2 regions of the Brevibacillus sp. BD137 genome follow, and region 2 is predicted to be linked to the other one. Evidence: riboswitches for the same ligand, from Rfam matches in the RefSeq annotation. Region 2 holds a riboswitch; the other holds the start of a gene.
What was found. A riboswitch is a leader RNA that binds a small molecule or an ion and turns the genes downstream of it on or off. The one in region 2 is predicted to bind S-adenosylmethionine.

Region 1 (7,880 bases), on a different contig from region 2:
TTCACAAAAAAAAGACCTCATCTATCCGAGGTCTCTCTGCAATCAAGCAGTTAAAATAATTGGCTTCCCCTTCGTTACAACGATGGTGTGCTCGTATTGAGCTACGTAACTCTTATCAGGCGTAATGAGCGCCCAACCGTCCCTGCCATCATCCACATATTCCGTCCCCGTTGAGATGAATGTTTCTATTGCCAACACGAGACCTTCTGTGAGCAAGCGTCTTTCCTTTTTGTCATAGTAATTCAAAATGTAAGCAGGCTCTTCATGCAAGCTTTTGCCGATGCCATGGCCCGTAAGGTTTTTGACCACGGTAAAGCCCTTTTTCCTAGCCTCATGGTGAACAATGCGACCAATTTGGCTTAGCTTTGATCCCGCCTTTGCTGCATCCAATGCCTTGTACAGCGACTCCTCTGCACATTCGCATAAGGATTGCTTCTCAGGCTCACCTTCCCCTACAACAATTGAAGCACCTGTATCGGCGAAATAACCATCCAGTTCCGCCGAGACGTCAATATTGATGATATCGCCATTTTGCAGAACTGTATCATCAGGGATGCCGTGCGCAACAATGTGATTGACACTGATGCATGTATGCCCTGGAAAATCATACGTAATATTCGGTGCAGACCGCGCTCCGTACTTTGCCAAGATCTCTCCGCCAATCCGGTCGAGTTCTTTTGTTGTCACGCCTGCCCGCACTGCTTTGAGCATCGTCTCCCGTGCTTCTGCCACAATGCTACCAATCCGCTTCAAACAAATTAAATCATGTTCATTTTGAATCGACATGTTGTTTCCCTCCTGCCTACGAATGTAATGATTCCTCTACATTGGAACATTTTTCATTGCCAATCGCAACCTGTTGAAAAAACAAAGAACCCCAGAAGCACCCTCTGCGACCTTATCTAGCTTCACCCCAGTCTCTCTACCAAAAACCAAACGACATTGGAAATGAGCAAAGACTGTCCGATTCCAAAACTGAATCCTGTGAAAAAACGCAGCTTGTTATTGCTTGTTCGCCACTTCCAATGTTGGGTAAAGCCATCTATCAGCATGGGCAATAAAAGCAGTCCAATCAAATAGTAAGAGGTCACGATATGCATTCCTGCAAAAACAGGCGCCGGCAGGTATCCAACTAGGATCGAAACACATCTGGCACATAGGGGCATTTTCTTACCACCGATAGAAAAGGAACGATCTGCTCGTCGATGACAGGGAATCCACTGTGTATTGATCATCATCAACTCCCACAATCTGGCTTGCAATCGCAATCTGGTGTATCACAATCCGGACAATCAACGGGAAGATAGCTGCAATCTGGCGAACCATTTTTACGCTTTTTCCGGTTTGTCGAATAATAGAGGATCATGCTAATGAAAACGAGAAGACCAAGTATGAGCAAGACTCCTCCTGTAACATAATCCCCTTGATACAGAAATACGCCTCCCGCAATCCATGCGATCATGCAAAGCGTTAATCCAACAAAAAACAGATACACCCTCTCCCTTCCCTTCTTTCTACGGGAAAGAGTATCTGCAGTTTCAACTGTGCGTTACGTTCGGGCGTGAAGTCATCGACCCTGCTGATTTGTTATAGCGTCCACATATTTATACCGCTCTGTACGTGCCGATGTAAGCCGATAAAAACAACATCCCTTCTCTTTATTTGAAATTGCTTTCGCATTTGTCTCACTTGCGTAAGACCAATACTAAGCTTCAAAAAAGAGAAGGGAATAATAGGAAGATGAGAAGAACGTTACGATTCTAAGCGTTTCGTTTTCTCCGCAGTTGATAATAGGTCACAGCCAGTGCAAGCGCCAAAACCGTCCCCTTGATAATATCGTACGCGTAATACGGCAGATTGAGCATCGTCATGCCGTTGAGCAGCACCCCGATCAGGATGGCTCCCACAAATGTACCGAACACATTTGGCTTCCCTGCTCCAAAAACGGAGAAGCCTACAAAAGCAGCTGCTACTGCATCCATCAGCATGGAGCCGCCGCTACTCACCTGCCCGGTACCGATCCGCGCTGCCAAGAGCATCCCACCCAAGCCTGCAAAAAGAGCAGAAAGCACATAAGCCAAGGTACGATAGCGATTCACAGGAATCCCCGACAGACGAGCTGCTTCCAAATTACCACCTGTCATGTACAGCATCCGCCCCTGTCTCGTATAGGTCAAGTACACATGCGTAATCGCGACAAGTAAAAACGTCAGGATAACCGGAACAGGAACGGAGAGAATTTCTCCTTGGCCCAGCCACAGAAACCATTCCTGGAATTTTCCTGGAGCCTGCGAGCCGTCCTGCATCGGCATGTTTGCGTAGATCGAGTAGCCTTGGGAATACGTCATATGAATGCCGTTGACGATGTAGAGCATCGCCAGAGTAGCCAGCAAATCAGGAATGCGGATTTTTACGACCAGGAAAGCGTTGACCAGCCCGACGAGCAAGCTGAGTACAATCGGAACAACCAAAGTCGTGAAGACTCCTTGTTCGTACCAAACCATCATCGAAGCAGAAACGACCGTGGTCAATGAAACCGTCGATCCTACAGACAAATCAAAGCCTCCGACAATCAGCGAGAACGTAACGCCTATCGCGACAAATGTCACAATCGAGATGGAGCGAAGAATGTCCGTCAGGTTGTCGTACGTGAAGAAATACGGGTTGGTCAGACTGAATAACAACATGACAATGACGATGACTGCAGCCGTTCCGTATTTGTAAACAAAATCAAACAAGCTAAACTTTTTATTTGCCACGTTACTCACCTCCGCTTGCGTAGTACATAATCAGCTCTTGTGTTGCTTCCCCGCGACTCAATTCCTTCACGATCTTGCCCTCGAACATGACGAGAATCCGGTCTGCGATCCCGATGACCTCCTGAAACTCACAGGAGAAATACAGGACGCCCTTTTTCTGCTCGGCAAGATTTCCAATCAGGCGGTAAATATCGCTTTTCGCCCCGATATCCACTCCTTTTGTCGGCTCGTCAAACATAAGGAGGTGAGCGTTTGTATCCAGCCATTTGCCGATCGCGACTTTTTGCTGGTTTCCGCCGCTGAGAAAACCGACCAGCTGCTTGATGTCGGCTGTTTTTACACCAAGGCGCTGCACCAGCTCTTTTGCGTTAGCCGCTTCCGCCCCTCTTTTGATAAAACCGAGCCAGGACTTCTTTTTCAACGAGGAGACAGACAGGTTGTTCTGCACGGACTCTTCTACGAAAATCCCTTCTTTGCGCCTCTCCTCCGGGACGAGTACGATTCCGGCATCGACGGCGTCTTTTGGCGAGCGCAGTTGGATACGTTTTCCATGCAATTGAATGGCTCCAGCCTTTTCCTCATCTGCACCGAAGAGCAATCGGGCGAGCTCAGTCTTCCCTGCCCCGACTAGACCGACGACACCTACGATTTCTCCCTCGCGAACCTGCAAGTCGACTCCGTGTACCTTGCCGCCAGTCACACCTGCTGCCTCAAAAATCGTTTCGCCAATCGGCACTGCAAGCTTCGGGAACTCCTCGTCAAAGCTTTTGCCCAGCATGTTCGCGATCACTTCGTCCATGTTGGTCTTCGCCGTCTCTGTGGTTACGACATGCTGTCCATCGCGCATGATGGTGATCTGATCACAGATTTCAAAGATTTCCGGCAGGCGATGGGAGATATAAATGATCCCGACTCCAGCTTTTTTCAACTGCGCAATAATTTGAAACAGCCGCTCGCTCTCCTTCGTGCTCAACGGCGCTGTCGGTTCATCGAAAATGACATACTTTGCCTTTTGAACGGTCGCCCGTGCAATCAAAATCAATTGCTTTTCCGACAGCGTACATTCTTCGACGAGCATCCTCACCGGAATGGAAAAGCCGAAGTTGTTTAAAATCTGCTCCGTTTCGTTGTACAAGCTCTGCCAGTTGATCAGTCCCTTGGTTTTCGCCTGGACGAGCTGGTCCGCCAATATGTTTTCGGCGACACTCAAATTCGGGATCAAGGCGGTGTCCACTTCCTGATATACACATTGAATGCCCTGTGCTTTGGCGTCCTGCGGAGATTGAATCGACACGGCCTGTCCATCGATGGTGATCGTACCGCCATCTGCCTGATAGGCTCCCGTGAGAATTTTCATCAGGGTACTCTTTCCCGCACCATTCGCTCCGAGCAGTGCGTGAACCTCTCCTGCGCGCACCTCAAAATCGACGGATCGCAGGGCAGGAACCCCAGAAAACTGCTTCGCCATCCCTTTCATCTGCAATGTGGACATTTTTCACACCTCCTGTTAACCTGCGTGTTCCCACCGCTATAAGGAAAAATCCCGTTGACGGATACAGCTCAACGGGAAAAGCCATTTTGGTTCTTACTTGCCCCACTCTTGTACGTATTGGGACAGGTCGCCCATCGTTACTTTTTTATCCTTCGGCAGGTCTTCTTGTTTCACCAGTACTGGGTTCAGCTTCACGTTGTCTGGCACTTGCTCGCCTTTGATTTTTTGGAACACGGTTTGGGCATGAATGCGCCCGATATTGGATGGGTCTACCGCTGCCGTCGCTGCCCACGGAGAGTTTTCTGCCTGGATCATTTGCAAATCCTCATCGCTCAAATCGATGGAGTATACTTTGATTTCCGTACGGCCTGCTTGTTGGATGGCACGTGTCGCCCCTTTGGCAAATTCATCCCAAGCCGCCCATACCGCTGTGATGTCGCCTTTGTTCGGATACTTTTTCAAGATCGCTTCCATCTGCGTTTGTGTATCGAGTGCTGTATTGTTGGTAGCAGAACCGAATGCCGCAATTTCTTTCAAGTCCGGGTATTTCTTCTGGAAAGCTTCATACGTCACTTGGCGTTTTTCCATGGGCGCAAAGCCAGCTACCCAAACTTTTACGATGTTGCCTTTGCCGTTTGTATCTGCCGCCAGCTTCTCCAGGCTCAGCTCAGCCAACTTGTTGTCATCCTGCGCCACAACTGGCACACCCGGAATGTTGATGTCTGTATCAAACAGGACAACCGGGATTTTTTTATCCACGGCCTTTTGCGTGCCCTGCTGCAACGCTTCTGCCGTACCATGATCGATCAGAATGCCATCAAACCTTTGGTTCACAGCCGCATCGAGGTTGGACGCCATTTTTGCCAGATCGGTATCTGCGTTGAATACGGTCAACTCGCCGCCGTTTTTCTCCACCTCTGTCTTCACGCCATTGATATATTGAGCGGAGAACGTCCCTACGTTTTGGCGCATGATCAGTGCGATTCTCTTTGCCTTCTCTCCCGAGGCACCGCCGTTTGTGCTGCCGGTTCCCGTTGTTGCCCCACTGCCGCATGCCGTCACGAGAACAGATGCTGCTAAAACAAGTGATGTGATCAGACCGAGTTTCTTTTTCATTGAGATTTTCCCCCTTTTTTCTTTTTAAAACAGATAACAAGATGAAATTTTTTTGTTTCCCCTCAATCGATTGAAGCTTCTTTTGATTTCACTTTCAAAAAGGAATAAAACTTCGTAGAAGAAGCGCATTTCCAGTCCAAGCGCCTCTGGAGCCCATCTCAGCTTCGGAATAAATGGCGGGGAATTTCAGCTTCACTTATGAAATCCTTCCTGAACCTTCTGCGTTTGAAGCGCTCCCGACATTTCTTCCGAAGCGGACAGTCTTCACTCACAGCGGGGCGGAGGCCGAAGTGTAGACTGGAAATGCGCTTCTTCCCCACGACAGCTACGCAAAAAATCCTCTTTCACAGAGAAAGAGGACAAAAATCGACAAGATTCTCGCCTCTTATCTGTCAGGTATTCTACCTGTTGGAGTTAGCACCTTGGCTCGAAAGAACGGATTCTCTCGTGCTAGGTTGCCGGGCTTCATAGGGCCATTCCCTCAGCCTTCTCTTGATAAGAGTAGTTTCTATTTTCAAAACGTTTGTATAAGTATATACAGAATATAATCTGGCAATTACCTATCTGTCAACTAGGTTTACCGAAAGAATTTTCTTGATAAATATTCCAGTTTCTTCTGTAACATCAAGAGGGATTTTGTTGTGTCTTGTCGAATTATCGTAGATTGATACAAGCCTAGCAAATATTTGCGATGGGGATGCTACATGAGTCTATTAAAAGAAGTTATTCTTCAATGGTTTTTCGCCATTATCCCGTTTGTGTTTTTCAACATTTATTACCGTGACAAAATGAGGAACTACAGCCGTTCCTTTATTGCCATCACCAGCTCAGCCTGCATGTTTCTCGCGATGACCTTCGCCCCGAGTGTCACGAATGGCATGTTTTTTGATATCCGACATGTCATCATATTTTTCGGACTCGTTTATGGCGGAATCGAGATTGCCTTGCTCCTTCTGATTGAATCCTTGGTTTATCGGTACTACCTTGGTGGCGAAGGAACATGGGTTGCCTTGCTGATCCTTACAGTCAATTTTGTGTTGTCACTCTTTTTGTATCGACACTACAAAGCCAGTTATCGGAAAACACTGTATCTTTTTATGACGAGTGCGATTTTTTCTACGGTTGCTTTAGGGACTACTTATTACTTTTTTCCCACGTATGTAACTCAACACCTCGTTTACTACACCATAGCGATTCCTATTCAAAACTTTTTCGGCCTCTGGTTATTAATGTCGCTTTTCAGCAAATGCGTTTCGGATAAGGAGCTGTTTATCCGCCACGCGCAAAACGAAAAAATCCAGACGATGAGCCATGTTGCTGCATCGCTCGCACACGAGGTTCGCAATCCGCTGACAGCAGTCAAAGGATTCTTGAAATTAATACAGGAATCTCCGGAAAATTTAGTAAAAGTCGATCAATACATTCGCATCAGTCTCGATGAAGTTCAACGCACAGAAGCCATTTTGACCGAGTACCTTGCGATTTCCAAGCCGCTCAAGGAACGACATGAGATCATTAATCTTAGCGAGCATTTGCATGCCATCCGCGAGGTGATGCTCCCCTTTGCCAATATGCATAACGTGGAGCTTACGCTGCAAGATTTTGAGAGACCTGTGACGATCAAGGCCAATCCAGACGAGTTCAAGCAAGTGTTGGTGAATTTCATCAAAAATGCTATCGAGGCGTGCTCGGATATTTCGGACGGAAAAGTCTCCCTGGACTTGCTCATCGAGCGAAACAAAGCCCTATTGGTCATCAAGGATAACGGCGTCGGCATGGATGCAGGACAGATTAGCCGTCTCGGAACGATTTACTTTTCTACGAAAACAACTGGGACCGGTCTTGGATTGACGTATTCCTATCATGTCATTCATGCGATTGGCGGAACGGTCAATGTATCAAGTAAACCACGAGTAGGAACCAAGTTCACCATTATGCTCCCGTATAAGGCACAGTGACTTCATGCAATTTTGCAGAGGGACTGTGCCTTTTTCCATTCGATCGCTAATGATGCAACGGGGGTACTTGTGGTTCTTTTTTGTTTTTCAAGGAAAACTGCAATTCATTTTGGCGATTGATCGTCGCGAGAAAGACTTGTTCGGATGCGATCCCCTTTTTCTTCAATTCGTGCGCAAGCCATTGCTCATCGCGTTTCCGGTATGACAGCACGTCCGGATAAATCTTGCCTTCTACAATGACCGGCAGCGACATTCCCGCTGAAGAAGTGTGGATGCCCAAGTCTTGTTTCGTTACGACCTGCTGTTCTACTTTTTTGAGCACAGTCAACCGACCGTTTGCCTCGATAATAGCCAAATCAATCTCTGCCAGGTCAAAAATATCTTTTTCGCGAAGCATATGGAGGACATTATCGAGCGAGTAGCGGATTTTTTTCAAGTTTTTGATGTGAAAAGCCCCGTTGTGGAAAATGACGGTCGGTTCAAATGTTACCATTCTGCCAAACCAGCGAAAGACAATGGACAACTGCGATACGACCCGTTGCAAGACCCCCAATG
Region 2 (7,880 bases):
GACGGAAGAATGGAATCAACTGGACGCAACTGTTGTTGACATGGCTCGCCGTCAGCTAGTGGGACGTCGTTTTATCGATATTTATGGACCATTGGGTGAAGGTATCCAAACCATTACCAACGATGTATATGAGGAATCCCGTTTTGGTGGTCTCTCCCTGCGCGGAGAATCACTGGAAATGACACAGCCTAGCCGCCGTGTCAGCATGACGATTCCGATCCTGTACAAGGATTTCATGCTCTACTGGCGCGACGTTGCCCAAGCACGCACACTGGGCATGCCTTTGGACATGAGCGCGGCTGCCAACGCAGCTGCTGGTGGTGCACTGATGGAAGACGATTTGATCTTCAACGGTGCTGCGGAATTCGACCTTCCTGGTCTGATGAACGTAAAAGGACGCCTGACTCATCTAAAGAGCGATTGGATGGAATCTGGCAATGCATTTGCCGACATCGTGGAAGCACGCAACAAGCTGTTGAAAATGGGCCATAGCGGTCCGTATGCACTGGTTGTTTCTCCTGAGCTCTACTCTCTCTTGCATCGCGTGCACAAAGGCACCAACGTGCTTGAGATCGAGCACGTTCGCAATCTCGTTACAGATGGTGTCTTCCAATCCCCTACCATTAAAGGCCGTTCCGGCGTATTGGTAGCCACTGGCCGCCACAATCTCGATCTGGCGATTGCGGAAGACTTCGACTCCGCATTTCTTGGAGACGAACAAATGAACAGTCTGTTCCGTGTCTATGAGTGCGTTGTATTGCGTATCAAGCGTCCAAGCGCCATTTGCACCTTGGAAGAAACAGAAGAATAGGAAGCTCTTTGACACACCCAGTGACGATTCTCGTTGTGGGTGTGTTTTTTTATCCTTGAAATATGTAGCAGATTGCTTATAATAAGAACGTACGTTCCAAATTTTCCAAACAGTCTGACACAAATGTCGTTGGGGGGCTTTTTATGAGATGCGAGGTCAATGGCGTCAACCTTTATTATGAGGAGATCGGAAGCGGTTTTCCTGTCGTGATGATTCACGGCTTTTCACTTGATCACCGCTGCATGACTGGTTGTCTGGAACCGATTTTTGAGAATCGTCCGGGGTACCGACGGCTTTACATAGACCTGCCAGGAATGGGACAAACGGAAAACTACGAACATATCCACACCACGGACGATATTCTCGAGGTTGTGCTCGCGTTCATCGATCAACTCATTCCAGGTGAGCCCTTTTTCATTGCAGGTGAATCATACGGCGGATATCTTACACGAGCAGTTATCGAGAAGCGTCGGGAACAAGTAAAGGGTGCCCTTTTCATCTGCCCAAATATCATTCCTGACAAAGAAAAACGCACATTGCCGGATAAACCGGTCCTAGTAGGGGAGCCTTCCCTCTGGGAGCAGTTGAGTGAGACGGAACGTGCGGAGTTTGAGTCGATGGCGGTAGTCGCTACCGATTATACGTGGAATCGCTATAAAAAAGAGATTATCGACGGCTACATGCTTTCTGACCCTGCTTTTCTCATGAAAATTAGACAAGCGTATGGCGTCTCCTTCCCATTAGATACGGCCCCCTTCCCCCATCCGAGTCTATTTGTTGTGGGGAAACAAGACCAGTCTGTCGGTTATCGCGATATTTGGGATATCATCGAAGCCTATCCCCGCTCTTCTTTTGCCGCTCTCGATTGTGCAGGTCACAATTTGCAGATCGAGCAGCCGCTTCTTTTTACAGAGCTTGTAAATGAATGGCTGGATCGGGCACAAAGAGAGCAAGCCCTGTAAACATGCATAAAAAAGACAACCAGGCCCTTGAGAATGGTTGTCTTTTTGCTTCTATTAAACATTTGTCACCAGTGATTCGCTGTAGGCGTGAAATGCCTTGCCCAGTCGTGAAATCGCAAGCTCCGTGTCTTCCCGATTCAAGAGCGTATAGTTCAAGCGCATCGTATTGAGATGCGGCTCGGCTGCATAAAACGGCTTCCCTGGCACGAATGCCACGCCTTCCTTTACGGATTGGGCCAGCAGCTTCTCTGCATCGAAGTGTTCAGGCAGATTCACCCAGAGGAACATCCCGCCTCTTGGTTTTTCCCACTGTACGCCCTCCCAGTTTTGCGCAACCAAGAGCTCATGCATCCATTCCATGCGCGCCTTGTAGGACTCGCGGATTTTCTCAATATGACGCTCCAGATCAAAGCGGGACAGCAGTTCATACAGAGCGTACTGGTCGATTGTGCTCGACTGCAAATCAACTGCTTGCTTCGCCTTCACCATCATTTGAATCACGCGTGTATCTCCGATGGCCCATCCGGTACGCAAGCCTGGTGCGACAATTTTGGAAAAGGTACTGGTGTACACCACACAGCAATCGGTCGGATGCTCATCCAGTGAGAAAATGGAACGGTACGGAGCTTCCCCATCAAATTGGATCTCTCCATATGGATCGTCTTCCAGGATGAGAATGTTTTGCGCCTTGCATTGACGAAGCAAGCCAAGACGGCGCTCAAGGCTCCATACCTTTCCTGTCGGATTGGCAAAGGTAGGAATGACGTATACCATTTTCGGGCGATATTGGGCAATTTTTTTCGCCAGATCGTCCAAATCCATCCCATTGGCATCACCGTCTACCGGAATCGCTTTGATTCCCCGGAATTGGAACAATTGAACCGCTGCCAAATAAGTAGGGTTTTCGACGAGAACGACATCGCCTTCGTCTAAATATACACGGCACAACAAGTCAACTGCTTGCTGAGAGCCCGTAGTGATGATCATATTATCTGCACCGACGTTCATATGCTTTTGCTTCATGCGGGATGCAATCCACTCACGAAGCGGCAGGTATCCATCAGTCAATCCGTACTGAAGAGCTTTTGCTCCTTTTTCAAATGCGCGGTTAAACGCTTCGCGCATCTCTGCGATTGGAAAAGAATCCTCTGCTGGCAGTCCACCTGCGAGCGAGAGCACTTGATTGCCTTGGGTCAGCTTCAAGATTTCCCGGACAGCCGAGGAGGATAGTGCTTCGACAGATTTTGAAAATGAGTACTCCATGTTCCGTTCCCCCTTGATTTTGCTTATCCTTGTTTTATCACTGTCAACAGCGTAAGTCCAATCTTTGCTAGCTATGAGCAGATAGGTTTTGACTATGTCGAGCGGTTGTTCAACCAATAGTCTTCACACACTGCATGCAAAAAACCCCTCTTCGTATGAAACGAAAAGGGGTTCATATGTATCGGCTTTATTTTCGCTAAGCAATACGGAACACACGTGGTTTCTCTGTTTGTGGAAGGAAAGAGAGGTCGACATGATTGGACGCTTCTTCCATACCGATATCGCTTGCCAATAGCAATGCCTCTTCCTGGAAGGTCGGCGTACAGCTACCTTCATTCAGCTCACAGAGTCGCTTCAATCGCTTCAGTCTCTCTGCTGACTTCTCTACTCTCATGCATTCGTTCGTCAGCTCACATACGTTGACGTGACGAGCATCAGCGATCATGCTGATATCATTCACATGGACAATCAGCCGTTTGCCTTCTTCCGTAACAAATCCGATCGAGCAAAAATGCGCACCTGACATTTCCAAACGAGTGAGAACAGCATTGGCGTAAACTTCTCCCGTCCGCAAGCGAATCTGGCCTGCTTCAATGGCTCCGCCGATTTTTCGCTCGTTGGCGATCACCGTATACATATCCGTGTAACCGTTAATCTGATAGCGCATGGTACCCTCCCGCTCTCGCTGAGACTAATTATCATTAACAACAATGACATCGTATAATGAAAATCATTATCTGTCAATAATGAGAATGATTTTTATTCTAGAAGAAAAAAGCCACACTCCATTTGTATGGTAGTGTGGCCAATTTGCCTCGCTTTTATTTTGTTTTCGTAAATAACCCTAACCGCTCAATCCGCTGAACCGCTTCCGCGAGACGCTCTTCATTGGATAACAAAGCCGCTCTCACATAGCCCTCACCTGTCGGGCCAAAGCCATTTCCTGGCGCTACGACGACATGCGCTTTTTCCAAAAGCAGGTCAGAGAACTCCTCAGATGTGAAGCCACTTGGAACAGGAAGCCAAGCAAAAAACGAACCTTGAGATGGCGGAGCCTGCCAGCCAATCCGATGCAGATTGGAGTACAAGGCATTGCGGCGGCTTTCGTAGACAGCGACGAGATCGCGGACGCACTGCTGCGAATCCGTCATCGCTTTGGCTGCCGCCATCTGTACTGCACCGAACAGACTGACGAAGTAATGGTCCTGAATGAGGTTAATCAGACGAACTAGCTCGCGATTACCTACCATGGCACCTACTCGCCAGCCTGCCATGTTGTACGTTTTGGACAAGGTATAAAATTCTACACCCACTTCTTTTGCACCCGGAACCTGCATGAAGCTTACCGGCTTTTTCCCGTCATAGCTGATCGCCCCGTAGGCGAAGTCGTGGCAGACGACGATTTCATGTTTTCGGGCAAAACGAATGGTTTCCTCATAGAACTCGAGTGGTGCGTTGACTGCTGTCGGATTGTTCGGATAGTTGAGAAACATCAGTTTCGCTCGATCCAAATCAGCTTGGGACAGCTGGCTGTAGTCTGGCAAGAAGTCATTTTCCGCCTTCAACGGCATCATGACCATCCGTCCGCCTACGACTGCAACCCCCGACCAATAATCCGGATAGCCTGGGTCTGGAACCAGTGCAACATCGCCTGCATTCATGAGTACTTGGCAAATCTCTACGAGTCCGGTTTTACTGCCGAACAAAATCGCTACTTCTTCCTCCGGATCGAGGTCCACATCAAATTCTTGCTTATACCAATGAGCTACTGCCTGCTTCAGTTCCACGCGTCCCTGAAAAGGCGGATATTTGTGATGGAGTGGTTGTGCCGCTTGCGCCTGTAATTCTTCAATAATATGCGGCGGTGTCGGCAAATCGGGATTGCCCTGCCCCAGGTTAATGACGTCATGGCCTTGCGCAATGACCTTGTTTACTTTTGCCACCAGGGTCGCAAAAAACTGGGTAGGGAGTCGATCAATCATATCGGCGGGTTGAATGCGCATCTTTCTTCCATTCCTTTCTTGGGCCAATACAGTAAAACCCCCTTTTTCCATACAGAAAAAGGGGGAGATCAGCTTGGTCACGTCCTTATCTGTCAGGAAAAAATCCTGCTGGAATTGGCACAGCATCTGTCCATCACATGGCACAGATCCGCTGCCGGGCTTCATAGGGCCAGTCCCTCCACCTCTCTGAATAAGTCAAACACACGGAATATACTGTTTTTTCGTCTATACCATACTACTTGAGCACGTAAACCGTGTCAAGATGCTTGATTCTGTACCGGCACGTGATGCCTTCTTTTGTGAAAAGAGGTGTGGAAGGCAAAGAATGCCACAGACAACAGACACAAGCCTGCCATCACGAACAATAGTCCCTGCGCGTGAATCGATTGGAAAATGAAGGCCCCGAGCAGTGGTCCGAGCATCCGCCCAGCTGATCCAGTCCCTGCAATCAGCCCTTGAATGAAGCCTTCTCGTCCCGCTGGCGTAAACTGTGCAGCAACTGCCGGCACCGCTGGCCACACCAGCATTTCGCCCAGCGTCATGATGAACATACCCGCTACAAAGCCTGCATAAGCCGTTGATTGCGACAAAATCAACATCGACAAGGCAAAAATATAGGCGCCCAAGAGCATTTGGGCTTTTAGCGTTCGGGCAAAACGTCGAATGACCCACGCAATCAATGGCTGACCAAACAAGATCAAGCCGCCGTTCAGCGTCCACAACAGACTGTATTGACGGAGGGAAATGCCCAAGGATTGCATATAGGTTGACAGCACCGTTGTCCATTGTACATAGACAATCCAGCTAATTAATAGCCCCCCGCATAATAGCAGTAATGCTCCCCATACCACCTTTGGCTCTTGCTGTGGTTGTCGCAGCACATCATCAGTTGCTTGCTCAGGCATGCTTTGTCCAGTCGTCGAGTTTTGGCATTGTTGTTCCACCATTTTTAACTGACGCGGCAAAATGAGCATGAACATGGCGAGGACGATCACTTGTGAAATAGCATTACCGAAAAACGTCCAGGCAAATGACACACTTGCCAAGAAGCCGCCCAACGCAGAACCGGCAGCTACCCCCACATTGAGGGTGACATAGATCAAATTGATTCCTTTACGTCCTCCGTCCGGCCACAAAACTACGGCCAATGCATTCATCACAGGAGAAAGTAATCCATAAAACAGTCCATTCAACAGAAGCAACACAACATAAATCGTAAAATCCTCCGTAACACCTAATCCGAGCGAAATTAGGATAACGCCGATGGAACCGACAATGATGGTGCGCATTTTGCCCCAGCGGTCAAACAGCATCCCGCCGACTATACTCCCGATCAAGAATGCGCCTTGGTTTAAAAGCAACAAGAAGCCGGCTACAGTCAGCGGCTTTCCGAGATGGTTGTGAATATAGATCGTGACCAGCGGCCAAATACATGCCATTCCGGTAGAAAAAATGACGGCAGCAATCGCCAATAAACGAATGCTGCTCGGATAAGATTCCCACTTTTGCCTCATGGCTTACTTCTCTCCCCGATGGAAATCGCCGCTTTTTCCGCCTGTTTTGGATTGCAGACTGGTCGGACCGATTATCATTTCTTTATCCATGGCTTTGCACATGTCATACACCGTCAAAGCCGCTACGCTTACAGCGGTCAATGCCTCCATCTCGACGCCTGTTTTCCCTGTCGTCTTCACGGTTCCTGTAATCGCAAGCGTCGTTTCGTCCTCAAAAGCAAATTGTATGTCGATGCCAGTCAATGGCAGCGGATGACACATCGGGATGATTTCCCACGTTTTTTTGGCAGCCATGACACCTGCTACCTGCGCTACGGCGAGTACATCGCCCTTTTCGATTCGACCTTCGCGGATTCGAGCGAGGGTTTCGGGTTTCATGCTGATTTGGCTCTCGGCTACAGCCACCCGTTTTGTGACGTCCTTCTCGGACACGTCTACCATCCGAGCTCGATTTTGTTCATTAAAATGTGTTAATTGATCAGTCATACGAGTATCGTTCCTCCTCTATCTTCTCCTACCTTACTCCCGCCGCTGGATAAAAGCAATGGGAATGTAGATGGCGTAGTTTCGTTATCTTGCTCATCCACTCCTAAAAACGTACGAAGAAGAAGTGAGGGAGGTATACTGTGCGTACACAGCTTAAAGGAGGCGTATGGAAATGGAAACGAAGAAGGATCAGACGGTACGTTGGTCAATACTGAGACATGGGGATTGGAGCATTTATTTGGCTGCAACGGCTGCCGGGCTTTGTTATGTCGGCTCAGTCAACCAGCCTTTTGCTGAATTGAAAGCGTGGGTTGAAAAGCATCGCCCACACAGTGCACTGGTGCAAGACGATCCGTGGCTAAAGCCTTTTGCAACAGAACTAATGGAGTTTTTGCAGGGGACGCGCGAGCATTTTTCCATGGATTGCGACCTGTCTGGAACGCCTTTTCAGCTCGCTGTCTGGGAGGCACTGCGCCAAATCCCATACGGTCAAACGGCATCGTACACCGACATTGCGAACATCATTGAAAAACCCGCTGCTGTTCGTGCCGTCGGTGCCGCAATCGGTGCCAATCCGGTTATCATTACGGTCCCCTGCCACCGTGTCGTCGGTAAAAATGGTTCACTGACTGGCTATCGCGGAGGACTGCCCATGAAGACAACTCTGCTCGATCTGGAGAAAAAATCAAATCGGGGTGTGAAGCATGGCTAAATCAGTGACAGAAAGGATTGCTGCACTTGACTGGCAATCCATGCAACAGGATCTGGATGAACAAGGGTATGCTGCTTTTCCTTCCTTAATAAGCGCGGATGCGTGCGAAGAATTAATCGCTACGTACAG

Region 1: it holds a riboswitch for S-adenosylmethionine, as region 2 does, so the genes downstream of both, ODZ53_RS19740 (sugar ABC transporter substrate-binding protein) here and ODZ53_RS23635 (pyridoxal phosphate-dependent aminotransferase) in region 2, are expected to answer to the same signal.

The regions. Positions count from the first base shown of each region.
Region 1 covers NZ_JAOTNO010000009.1:182,024-189,903, reverse strand. The annotation lists gene map (type I methionyl aminopeptidase) at 43-786, opposite strand; gene ODZ53_RS19760 (DUF2085 domain-containing protein) at 909-1,238, opposite strand; gene ODZ53_RS19755 (hypothetical protein) at 1,238-1,462, opposite strand; gene ODZ53_RS19750 (ABC transporter permease) at 1,761-2,759, opposite strand; gene ODZ53_RS19745 (sugar ABC transporter ATP-binding protein) at 2,761-4,251, opposite strand; gene ODZ53_RS19740 (sugar ABC transporter substrate-binding protein) at 4,345-5,367, opposite strand; SAM riboswitch class I at 5,750-5,869, opposite strand; gene ODZ53_RS19735 (ATP-binding protein) at 6,072-7,325, shown strand; gene ODZ53_RS19730 (DUF421 domain-containing protein) at 7,372-7,880, opposite strand, start outside.
Region 2 covers NZ_JAOTNO010000013.1:146,817-154,696, reverse strand. The annotation lists gene ODZ53_RS23655 (family 1 encapsulin nanocompartment shell protein) at 1-811, shown strand, start outside; gene ODZ53_RS23650 (alpha/beta fold hydrolase) at 955-1,773, shown strand; gene ODZ53_RS23645 (aminotransferase-like domain-containing protein) at 1,828-3,036, opposite strand; gene ODZ53_RS23640 (hypothetical protein) at 3,233-3,703, opposite strand; gene ODZ53_RS23635 (pyridoxal phosphate-dependent aminotransferase) at 3,858-5,039, opposite strand; SAM riboswitch class I at 5,122-5,236, opposite strand; gene ODZ53_RS23630 (MFS transporter) at 5,297-6,553, opposite strand; gene moaC (cyclic pyranopterin monophosphate synthase MoaC) at 6,557-7,039, opposite strand; gene ODZ53_RS23620 (methylated-DNA--[protein]-cysteine S-methyltransferase) at 7,212-7,751, shown strand; gene ODZ53_RS23615 (2OG-Fe(II) oxygenase) at 7,744-7,880, shown strand, end outside.